Regions from separate parts of the Massilia sp. BAP21 genome, predicted to be linked through region 4. Evidence: predicted binding sites of a transcription regulator. Region 4 holds the regulator's gene; each other region holds the start of a gene.
The links. Region 4 encodes sigma-54, which starts transcription at its own class of promoters, with help from an activator protein. Its sites were predicted from a motif close to TGGCANGNAANCTGCTTT; they were not measured.
Positions count from the first base shown of each region.

Region 1 (2,198 bases), 2.4 Mb from region 4:
ACAGGATGAGCGAGGTGTGCATCGCGCGCACCCATTCGTCCGACGGCTTGTGACCGTGCAGCAGGTGCAGGAAGTGGCCGCCGATCGAGTCGTCGTCGGTTTCGGTTTCGATGCGCTTGCCGTTGTGGCTGTAGTGGTACCAGTACAGCAGCATCGAGCCGAACGAGGCCATCAGGCGGTCGGCGATGTCGCGCGCGCCGGCGACGTTGTGGTCGTCCTTTTCCGGCAGCGCGCAGCCCAGCGCCGAGACGCCGGTGCGCATCACGTCCATCGGGTGGCTGCCGGCCGGCAGGGCTTCCAGCGCCAGCTTCACCGCTTGCGGCAGGCCGCGCAGCATTTTCAGCTTGGCCTTGTAGCCGCGCAGTTCGGCGCCGGTCGGCAGCTTGCCGTGCACCAGCAGGTAGGCGATTTCTTCGAATTCGCAGGAATTGGCCACGTCCAGGATGTCGTAGCCGCGGTAGTGCAAATCGTTGCCCGATTTGCCGACCGAGCACAGGGCGGTGTTACCGGCGGCGACGCCCGACAGGGCCACGGATTTCTTCGGCTTGAAGGTTGGGGTTTGTTGTTCGCTCATGTTGGTCTCCAATTCAGTCGGTTTATTTTTTCTGGGCTGCGAACAGGGCGTCGAGCTTCTGTTCGAAGTCGTGGTAATTGATGCGCTCGTAGAGTTCGGCGCGGGTCTGCATGGTGTCGACCACGGCTTGCTGGCTGCCATCGCGGCGAATCGCAGTGTAGACGTTTTCGGCCGCCTTGTTCATGGCGCGGAAAGCGGACAGCGGGTACAGCACGATGCCGACGTCGGCGGTCTTCAGTTCGTCGACCGTGAACAGTGGAGTCGAGCCGAACTCGGTGATGTTGGCCAGGATCGGCACGCCGACGGCTTTCGCGAACTTCGAATACATGGCCAGGTCGGTCATCGCTTCCGGGAAGACCATGTCGGCGCCGGCTTCGACGCAGGCCACGGCGCGGTCGATGGCGGCGTCGATGCCTTCCACGGCCAGCGCATCGGTACGCGCCATGATCACGAAGTTCTCGTCGGTACGGGCATCGACTGCCGCCTTGATGCGGTCGACCATCTCCTGCTTGGACACGATCTCCTTGCCCGGACGGTGACCGCAGCGCTTGGCGCCGACCTGGTCTTCGATGTGCATGGCGGCGGCGCCGAACTTGATCATCGACTTCACAGTGCGCGCCACGTTGAAGGCCGAGGAACCGAAGCCGGTATCGACGTCGACCAGCAGCGGCAAATCGCAGACGTCGGTGATGCGGCGCACGTCGGTCAGCACGTCGTCCAGGTTCGAGATGCCCAGGTCAGGCAGGCCGAGCGAACCGGCCGCGACGCCGCCACCCGACAGGTAGATGGCCTTGAAGCCGGCGCGCTTGGCCAGCAGGGCGTGGTTGGCGTTGATGGCGCCGACAACCTGCAGCGGCGATTCTTCCTGGACGGCGCGACGGAACAGTGCGCCTGGCGATTGGATCATGGGGTCTCCTGATGGTTCGACAAATGAATAAGCTGGTAATTGCAAAGAGCGTGCCAGCGCGGCCGACACGGTTTGGGCTGTCGAAAAGCCTGATAGTTCAGGGGTTTAGCGTGGAGCAGCCTCCTGCATCAATATCCATGGTGTTTCAACGATGTTTCACCGTGAAACATCCCTGCAACATCGTTGCAGTAGAATTGCAACATGCGCCCTCTCTCTCCTCTCCCCCAGGAAGTCGACAAGCCGGTCATCTGGACCGTCTCGGTCTCGCGCCTGTCCGACCTGCTGCGCGACATCACGCTCGAGTACGACCACCTCGCCACGATCGAGCCGATCAACCTCGGTTTCGATGAAGCGGCGCGTCATATCCGCGAACGCATGGCGAGCGAGCGCTGCGATGTGGTGATTGCCGCCGGCTCGAACGGCGCCTACCTGAAGGGCCGCGTCTCGGCGCCGGTGGTGGTGGCCAAGGCCAGCGGCTTCGACGTGATGCAGGCACTGGCGCGGGCGCGCAAGGTGTCGAGTCGCATCGGCGTGATCAGCTACCAGCAGCCCTTGCCCGAACTGGCCGACTTCAGCACTACCTTCGGCCTCACCATCGCCCAGCGCACGTATGTGACGCGCGAGGATGCACGCGCGGCGATCAAGGAGATGAAAACGGCCGGGATCGAAGTCGTGGTCGGCGCCGGCCTGATTACGGACCTGGCCGAGGAAGCGGGA
Region 1 is NZ_CM173596.1:3,773,699-3,775,896, reverse strand. Features, by position in the region: gene prpC (bifunctional 2-methylcitrate synthase/citrate synthase) at 1-574, opposite strand, end outside; gene prpB (methylisocitrate lyase) at 597-1,481, opposite strand; gene prpR (propionate catabolism operon regulatory protein PrpR) at 1,683-2,198, shown strand, end outside.
Region 1: prpB (methylisocitrate lyase) is a predicted target of sigma-54. The motif match lies at 1,520-1,537, and genes of this name have one in related genera.

Region 2 (2,198 bases), 780 kb from region 4:
GCTGAGCGAGGAACTGCCGTTGCCCGGGTGGCCCATGTTGCTGATGCCGGGCGCGCGCGTGATCGCCTCAACCAGGTTGGCGTCGCCGCGCTCCTCGAGCTGCCTGCGGGTGATGACGTCGACGCTGGCCGGCGTTTCCAGGCGCGAGAGGCCCAGGTTCGAGCCGGTCGAGGTGTCGCCCTTCAGCTTGCCGTCCTGGCTGCTGCCGGTGACCAGCACCGTGGGGATGGCGGCTTCCTCGGCCGAGGCAGTGGCCGCGCTGCCGGTGCCGATCGCGAGCAGGCAGGCGAGGTGGATGAGCGTGGGGGCCAGGCGCGGCTGCGCCGCATGCCCGAATGCTTGCTTGGGGAACTGCGTTGTCATGGTGATGTTCTGTTCGTGCTGCCGGTAGTCGATGCCGGCCGCCATGGGTGAGACCACGCGCCACCGGCATGGTGCGCAGGGTTCTCAGGCTGGCGCCGCAATTCGGTGAACGGCGGCGCGTGCAGGCGGCTGGAAGGGCGGGTGCGGGTCAGGCCAGCGCGGGCGGGGCGCGCGGCTGGGCGGACAGCCACCCGAACAGCGGCTGCGGCGCACGATAGAACAGTGGGGGATAGGCGTCGTGGCCGGTCACGACGGCGGCCACTGTGGCGGCCGGCGGCGGCAGGGCGAACGCGCCCGCATGCGGCGCGCAGTAGGCGCAGTGCATGAGCCCCTTGAGCAGGGCGTCGGAGGAAGGTGCAGACGAGGAGGCGCCGTCCGCCATCGGCACCATCTCGATGCCCATCGCGGTACAGATTTCGACCTGGCGCGCCGTGCTGGACGCCAGGCTCAGCGATTGCGAAACGACCGGGGCGAGCGCGTTGAACAGGATGGCCAGGGCGGCGATCCAGGCGTACGCGGTCCAGTGTCTCGTCATCCTGTGCATGAGCGCATTATAGGAGCTGGCCCGGAAACTGCATGTTCCATTGGGTGGACATATTGTCCATGCCGGCGCATGCGGTCGCGCCGGACGCGGCGTTTCCGGGCAATGCTATACAGTCGAGTTTTCCCTCTACCAAAAGTGTCGGAAATTCTTACACGTATTTACACGCATCTTTCTTGAATGGCGTAAGCCCTTGATTTTTCGGGTCCGGGATGTGATGGCACGGTGATTGCTTTTCCAAGGCTCAGGTTGTTACCAACAGCCACTCATCACGGAAAACCGAACATGAAACTCTTCAAGAAACTCATCTGCGCGACGGCGGTAGCCCTGTCGACGGCTGGTGCCGCAAACGCTGGTCCAGTCCTCAACAATTGGGTCTTCAACCCCACTGGTGGCGGTTTTGCAGGCGGTCAGGTCATCAACGAATACCTGGACGTCAACGGCAATGCCTTTATCCGATTGACGGATACCGGCAACAACAATTTCAATTTCACGGAAACGGCCGTCTTCAACATCACGCAAGCCGATAGCAACGGTAAGCTGTTCCCCTTGCGGTATCCTGGCGGTAACATCACCGCCACGTTCACGGCGCAAGGCACCGGTACCCTCGGTGGCGCCTTTACGTTTACGGGCGGCACCATCCGCATGTACCAGAACCCGACGAACGACCAATACGCCACGACCGCCGGCTTCTACGGCGCCAACCTCGGCAACCAGATCGCCGAGTTCAACGTGCTGGAAGGCGGCGGCGGCATGGTCAATGCCAACGGCAGCCCGGTCAACAATGGCCAGGTGAGCGTCTTCGCCAGCGCCGCGCCGGGCATGCTCGACAGCGGCTTCTTCTTCCGTTCGAATGGTGCCGACCTGTCGGAAGAATCGATCCTGTCGTTCGCCTTTACCAACGCCAACACCATCGGCCGTCCGGACGCGACCCAGGTCAGCGAAATCGTGTGCCAATTCGCCGGCTTCACGGGTAACGGTTGCAATGGCAACGCCTACCGCAACCGCAACAACCAGTACTTCTTCATCGGCGGCAACGGTCAGTTCAAGCTGGCCGAGGACGATGCGCAAGTACCGGAGCCAGGTTCGCTGGCCCTGTTCGCCATTGCCATGCTGGGCGCCGGCGTGGCAGTGCGCCGCCGCAACAACAAGGCCTGATCGGGTCCTTGCTGCTGCAACAAAAAAAGCGGGCCCGGCCCGCTTTTTTTACGTCCCTTGCGCGCGCCGGGCGCACAAGGCAGCATATGTTGAACGCCCGGGCCAATCATGGCACACTGGCCATCCACCCACAGCG
Region 2 is NZ_CM173596.1:605,199-607,396, reverse strand. Features, by position in the region: gene ACWYRN_RS02685 (TonB-dependent receptor) at 1-363, opposite strand, end outside; gene ACWYRN_RS02680 (DUF2946 domain-containing protein) at 512-898, opposite strand; gene pepA (flocculation-associated PEP-CTERM protein PepA) at 1,190-2,062, shown strand.
Region 2: pepA (flocculation-associated PEP-CTERM protein PepA) is a predicted target of sigma-54. The motif match lies at 925-942, and genes of this name have one in related genera.

Region 3 (2,198 bases), 290 kb from region 4:
CAGCAGCCGTAGGCGGGCAGGGGCTGTTCGCCGCAGGGGTTGGTGGCGCGCAGCTGCTCGGCGTACCAGAGGTTGTTTTCCTCGTTCATGCGGTCGATGAAGAGCACGCCCGGCTCGGCGTGGTCATAGGTCGACAGCATGATCTTGTCCCACAGGTCGCGCGCCTTCGGTTCGCGGTACACCCAGAGGCCGTCGGCGCGTTGGCGTGCATCTGCTTCGTCGCCGGGTTCGGCGCGGTGCACCAGCTCGAAGGTCGCGTCGGCCTCGAGTGCGCGCATGAAGGCGTCGGTGACGCCGACCGAGATATTGAAGTTCGACAGGCCGCCCGCGTCCTTGGCGGCAATAAAACGTTCGATGTCGGGATGGTCGATGCGCAGCACGCCCATCTGCGCGCCGCGCCGGGCGCCGGCCGATTCCACCGTTTTGCAGGAGGCGTCGAAGAGTTCCATGTACGACACCGGGCCGGAGGCGCGCGAGCGGGTGCCGCGGACCAGGCTGCCGTGCGGGCGGATGGCGCTGAAGTCGTAGCCGACGCCGCCGCCGCGGCGCATGGTCTCGGCCGCTTCCGACAGGGCAGTGTAGATGCCGGGCAGGCCGTCTTCGGTTCCGGTCACGGAATCGCCGACCGGCTGCACGAAGCAGTTGATGAGGGTGGCCTTCAGATCGAGGCCGGCGGCGGAGTTGATGCGTCCGCCAGGAATGAAACCCGCTTCCTGGGCCTGCATGAACCGTTCGGCCCAGGCCGCGCGCTGCTCCGGCGCTTCGCGTGCCGCCAGCGCATGGGCTACGCGCTGGCGTACCTCGGCGATGGAGGATTCCTCGCCTTTCGCGTATTTCTCGCGCAGCACGTCGACTGATACCTCCTGGGGCGGTAAGGTCGTGCCGAGCAGCTTGTCGTTCGCATTCATGTTGCCTCCCTCGGTCAGCTTCCATGAATGCGGAAGCAATCAGACTTTCGGCGCCTGTTCCGTCAGGCGGGCTTCCAGCTCGGCCACGCGCAGTTCGAGCGCTTCGAGCTTGGCGCGGGTCTTGGCCAATACCTGGGCCTGGATATCGAATTCCTCGCGGGTGACCAGGTCGAGCTTGGAAAAGCCCTGAGTCATCATCGCCTTGACGTTGCGTTCGATGTCCTTGGCAGGCGAGTTTTCCATGGCCTGGTTGAGTTTGCCCTGCAAGTCGTTGAAGAAATTATTCATGTCAATCAGTCCTAGTGTTCCGGCCGCTGCACCAGCCTGGTGCAAATTCGAGAAAACGGCCTGCTTTGGTGCGTTCTGGCGCCCTGCACATCGGCAGTGCGCGCGTTTGTGTTTATTGAACCCGAGTGTGGCAGCTGTGCCGAAAACGCAGCACACGGATGCCATGTTAATGCCTGGCACGCAATCTGCTAAGAGAAAGCTAAGCCGTGACACGACAGATTGTAAACCGCATCAGAACCAATCGTTCAATAACAGGGGAATCGTCATGAAAAGCAAGATGGCAATCAGCGCAGCGGTGTTCACGCTGGCAGCAGGACTCGGTGGCCTGGCCCAGGCCCAGTCCGCAACCGAAACGCCCGCGCCCGAGCACCAGCTCAGCTACAACGCCACCGTCACCAGCGAATACCGCTACCGCGGGTTGTCGCAAACCCGCTTCCAGCCGGCCCTGCAGGGCGGCGCCGACTATACCCATACGCCGACCGGTTTCTACGCCGGCACCTGGCTGTCGACCATCAAGTGGACGAAGGACCTGGGCGGCGACGGCGATGTCGAAGTCGATCTGTACGCCGGCAAGCGCGGCGAACTCGGCGGCGGGGTCAGCTACGACGTCGGCGGCCTGTACTACTGGTATCCGTCGAACGACCTGGAGCCGAACGCGAATACCTTCGAGCTGTACGGCCAGCTCGGCTTCGGCCCGGCCTACCTGAAGTATTCGCACGCCACCACCAACTTGTTCGGCACCGCGGACAGCAAGCAGAGCGGCTACCTGGACCTGGGCGCCAACCTGGACGTGAGCAACGGCTTCGTGCTCAACCTGCACGTCGGACGCCAGCGCGTGAAGAACAACAGCAGCCTGTCGTACACCGACTACAAGGCCGGCCTGACCAAGGACTTCGGCTTTGCCAGCGCATCCGTGGCCTGGGTCAAGACGAATACCGACGCTTATCTCGTGCCGGGCGGGCGCAACCAGGGGCGCTCGCGGGCCGTCGTGTCACTGTCAAA
Region 3 is NZ_CM173596.1:1,094,818-1,097,015, reverse strand. Features, by position in the region: gene ACWYRN_RS04835 (adenosylcobalamin-dependent ribonucleoside-diphosphate reductase) at 1-908, opposite strand, end outside; gene ACWYRN_RS04830 (accessory factor UbiK family protein) at 948-1,202, opposite strand; gene ACWYRN_RS04825 (TorF family putative porin) at 1,462-2,198, shown strand, end outside.
Region 3: ACWYRN_RS04825 (TorF family putative porin) is a predicted target of sigma-54. The motif match lies at 1,371-1,388, and genes of this name have one in related genera.

Region 4 (2,198 bases):
AGCGTACAAATCTTGCGCCACACTTTCCACGTGCACGGTCTTGCCAGAGACGCGCAAGTTGATCTCGGCCTTCTGCCTTTTTTCTTTTTCGGTAAGATTGTCGATCGCGAGGATCACGTGGGAATCGATCACTTGATCGAAGTGGCGGGTAATGCGCTCAAGCTTGTTTTGTACGTATTCACGAATGGCGGGAGTAACGTCGAGGTGGTGACCGCTGATAGTGAGATTCATACACACTCCTTTGAAGAGGTGGCGGCTGCCGCGCCGCGCAGGAAGCGCGAGGGTGCCGCCGTTACAAGGATTTGCGGAGACTGACTGGAGGAATTTTCAGTGCCTCACGGTATTTGGCAACCGTGCGGCGTGCGATGACCATTCCTTGTTCACCGAGCATTTCCGCGATCTTGCTGTCGGATAATGGGTTCCTGGGGTCTTCTGCTCCTGTCAGTTGCGCGATGAGAGCCCGGATCGCCGTCGAAGATGCTTCGCCCCCCGCTTCGGTGGCGACGTGGCTTCCGAAGAAATACTTCAGCTCAAACATGCCGTGCGGGGTCAGCATGAATTTCTGCGTGGTTACGCGAGAGATTGTGCTCTCGTGTAGGCCTAGTGTATCAGCTATCTCGCGAAGCACAAGGGGCCGCATGGCAACCGCGCCATGGCTGAAAAAGTTGCGCTGGCGCTCCACAATTGCCTCGGAAACACGCAGGATGGTATCGAAGCGCTGGCGCATGTTCTTGATCAGCCACTTCGCTTCCTGCAGCTGCGCGCTCATCTGCCCTTCGCCTTTCCCGCCCTTCAGCAAGGCCGCGTACATGTGGTTCACGCGCAGGCGCGGCATCACTTCGTGGTTCAGGGTCACACCCCAGCCGCTCTTCGTTTTCCGGACAATAACGTCCGGAACCACATAGTCCGAGGTGCTCGATGCGAACGCGGCACCGGGGTGCGGATGGCACTGGCGGATCACGGCCTGCGCTTCGCGCAGGTCTTCGTCGTCGCAGTCGAGCGCCTTTTTCAGCTTGTTGAATTCGCGCTGCGCGAACCAGGTCAGATACCCTTCGACGATCTTTAGTGCCGTGCGCCGCGTCACCAGCGGCACGCCGGGCATGCGGCGGATCTGCAGCGCCAGGCATTCGGCCGCGCTGCGCGCACCGACGCCCACCGGATCGAGACTTTGAATCAGCGCCAGCGCGCAGCGCAGTTCGTCCATCTCGACCTCGAGTTCCTGCGGCAGGCGCGCGTGGATCTCGTCGAGCTGTTCTTCCAGGTAGCCATTGTCGTCGATGGCGTCGATCACCAGCTCGGCCAGGGCGCGGTCGCGCAGGTTCAGGTTGGTCACGCGCACCTGTTCCGACAGGTGTTCGCGCAGCGTGATGCCGCCGGCTTCCAGCTGCGGGCGGCCGTCCTCGTCTTCGCCGTTGCCCGAGGCCCGGCCGCTGTCGCCCCAGTCGCTGTCGGATCCACCCGGCTCGCCGTGTTCATGGTCGCCGCCGCCGTCGAGTCCTTCGGGCGCGTCGGCGCTGGCCGGCGCGCTTTCCTCGTTCGATGGCGCGGCCGGTGCCTCGCCCTGCGCGGGTGCGCTGTTGATGGCGCCGTCGGCCAGCAGGCGCACCGAGCGGTCGAGCGGATCGTCGAGCCGCTCCAGCAAGGGATTGTCGGACAGGATCTGCTCGATTTCCTGGTGCAGTTCGAGCGTGGACAACTGCAGCAGGCGGATCGATTGCTGGAGCTGCGGCGTCAGGGCCAGGTGCTGCGATGTCCGGAGTTGCAGGGATTGTTTCATCGATTCTTACTGTTCAACTGCGGTTCAAAGCGGTGTCGTTACCTCGATTACATGCGGAAGTGCTCGCCCAGGTAGACGCGGCGCACCGACTCGTCGGCGATGATGTCGTCGGGGCGGCCCGAGGCCAGTACGGCGCCCTGGTTGATGATGTAGGCGCGGTCGCAGATGCCGAGGGTTTCGCGCACGTTGTGATCGGTGATCAGGACGCCGATGCCGCGCTCCTTCAGGAATCGCACGATGCGCTGGATCTCGATCACGGCGATCGGGTCGACGCCGGCAAACGGTTCGTCGAGCAGCACGAAGCGCGGGTTGGTGGCCAGCGCGCGCGCGATCTCCACGCGGCGCCGCTCGCCGCCCGACAGCGACAGGGCCGGGTTCTCGCGCAGCTTCTCGATCTGCAGTTCGGCCAGCAGCGAATCAA
Region 4 is NZ_CM173596.1:1,388,837-1,391,034, forward strand. Features, by position in the region: gene hpf (ribosome hibernation-promoting factor, HPF/YfiA family) at 1-231, opposite strand, end outside; gene ACWYRN_RS06080 (RNA polymerase factor sigma-54) at 293-1,777, opposite strand; gene lptB (LPS export ABC transporter ATP-binding protein) at 1,825-2,198, opposite strand, start outside.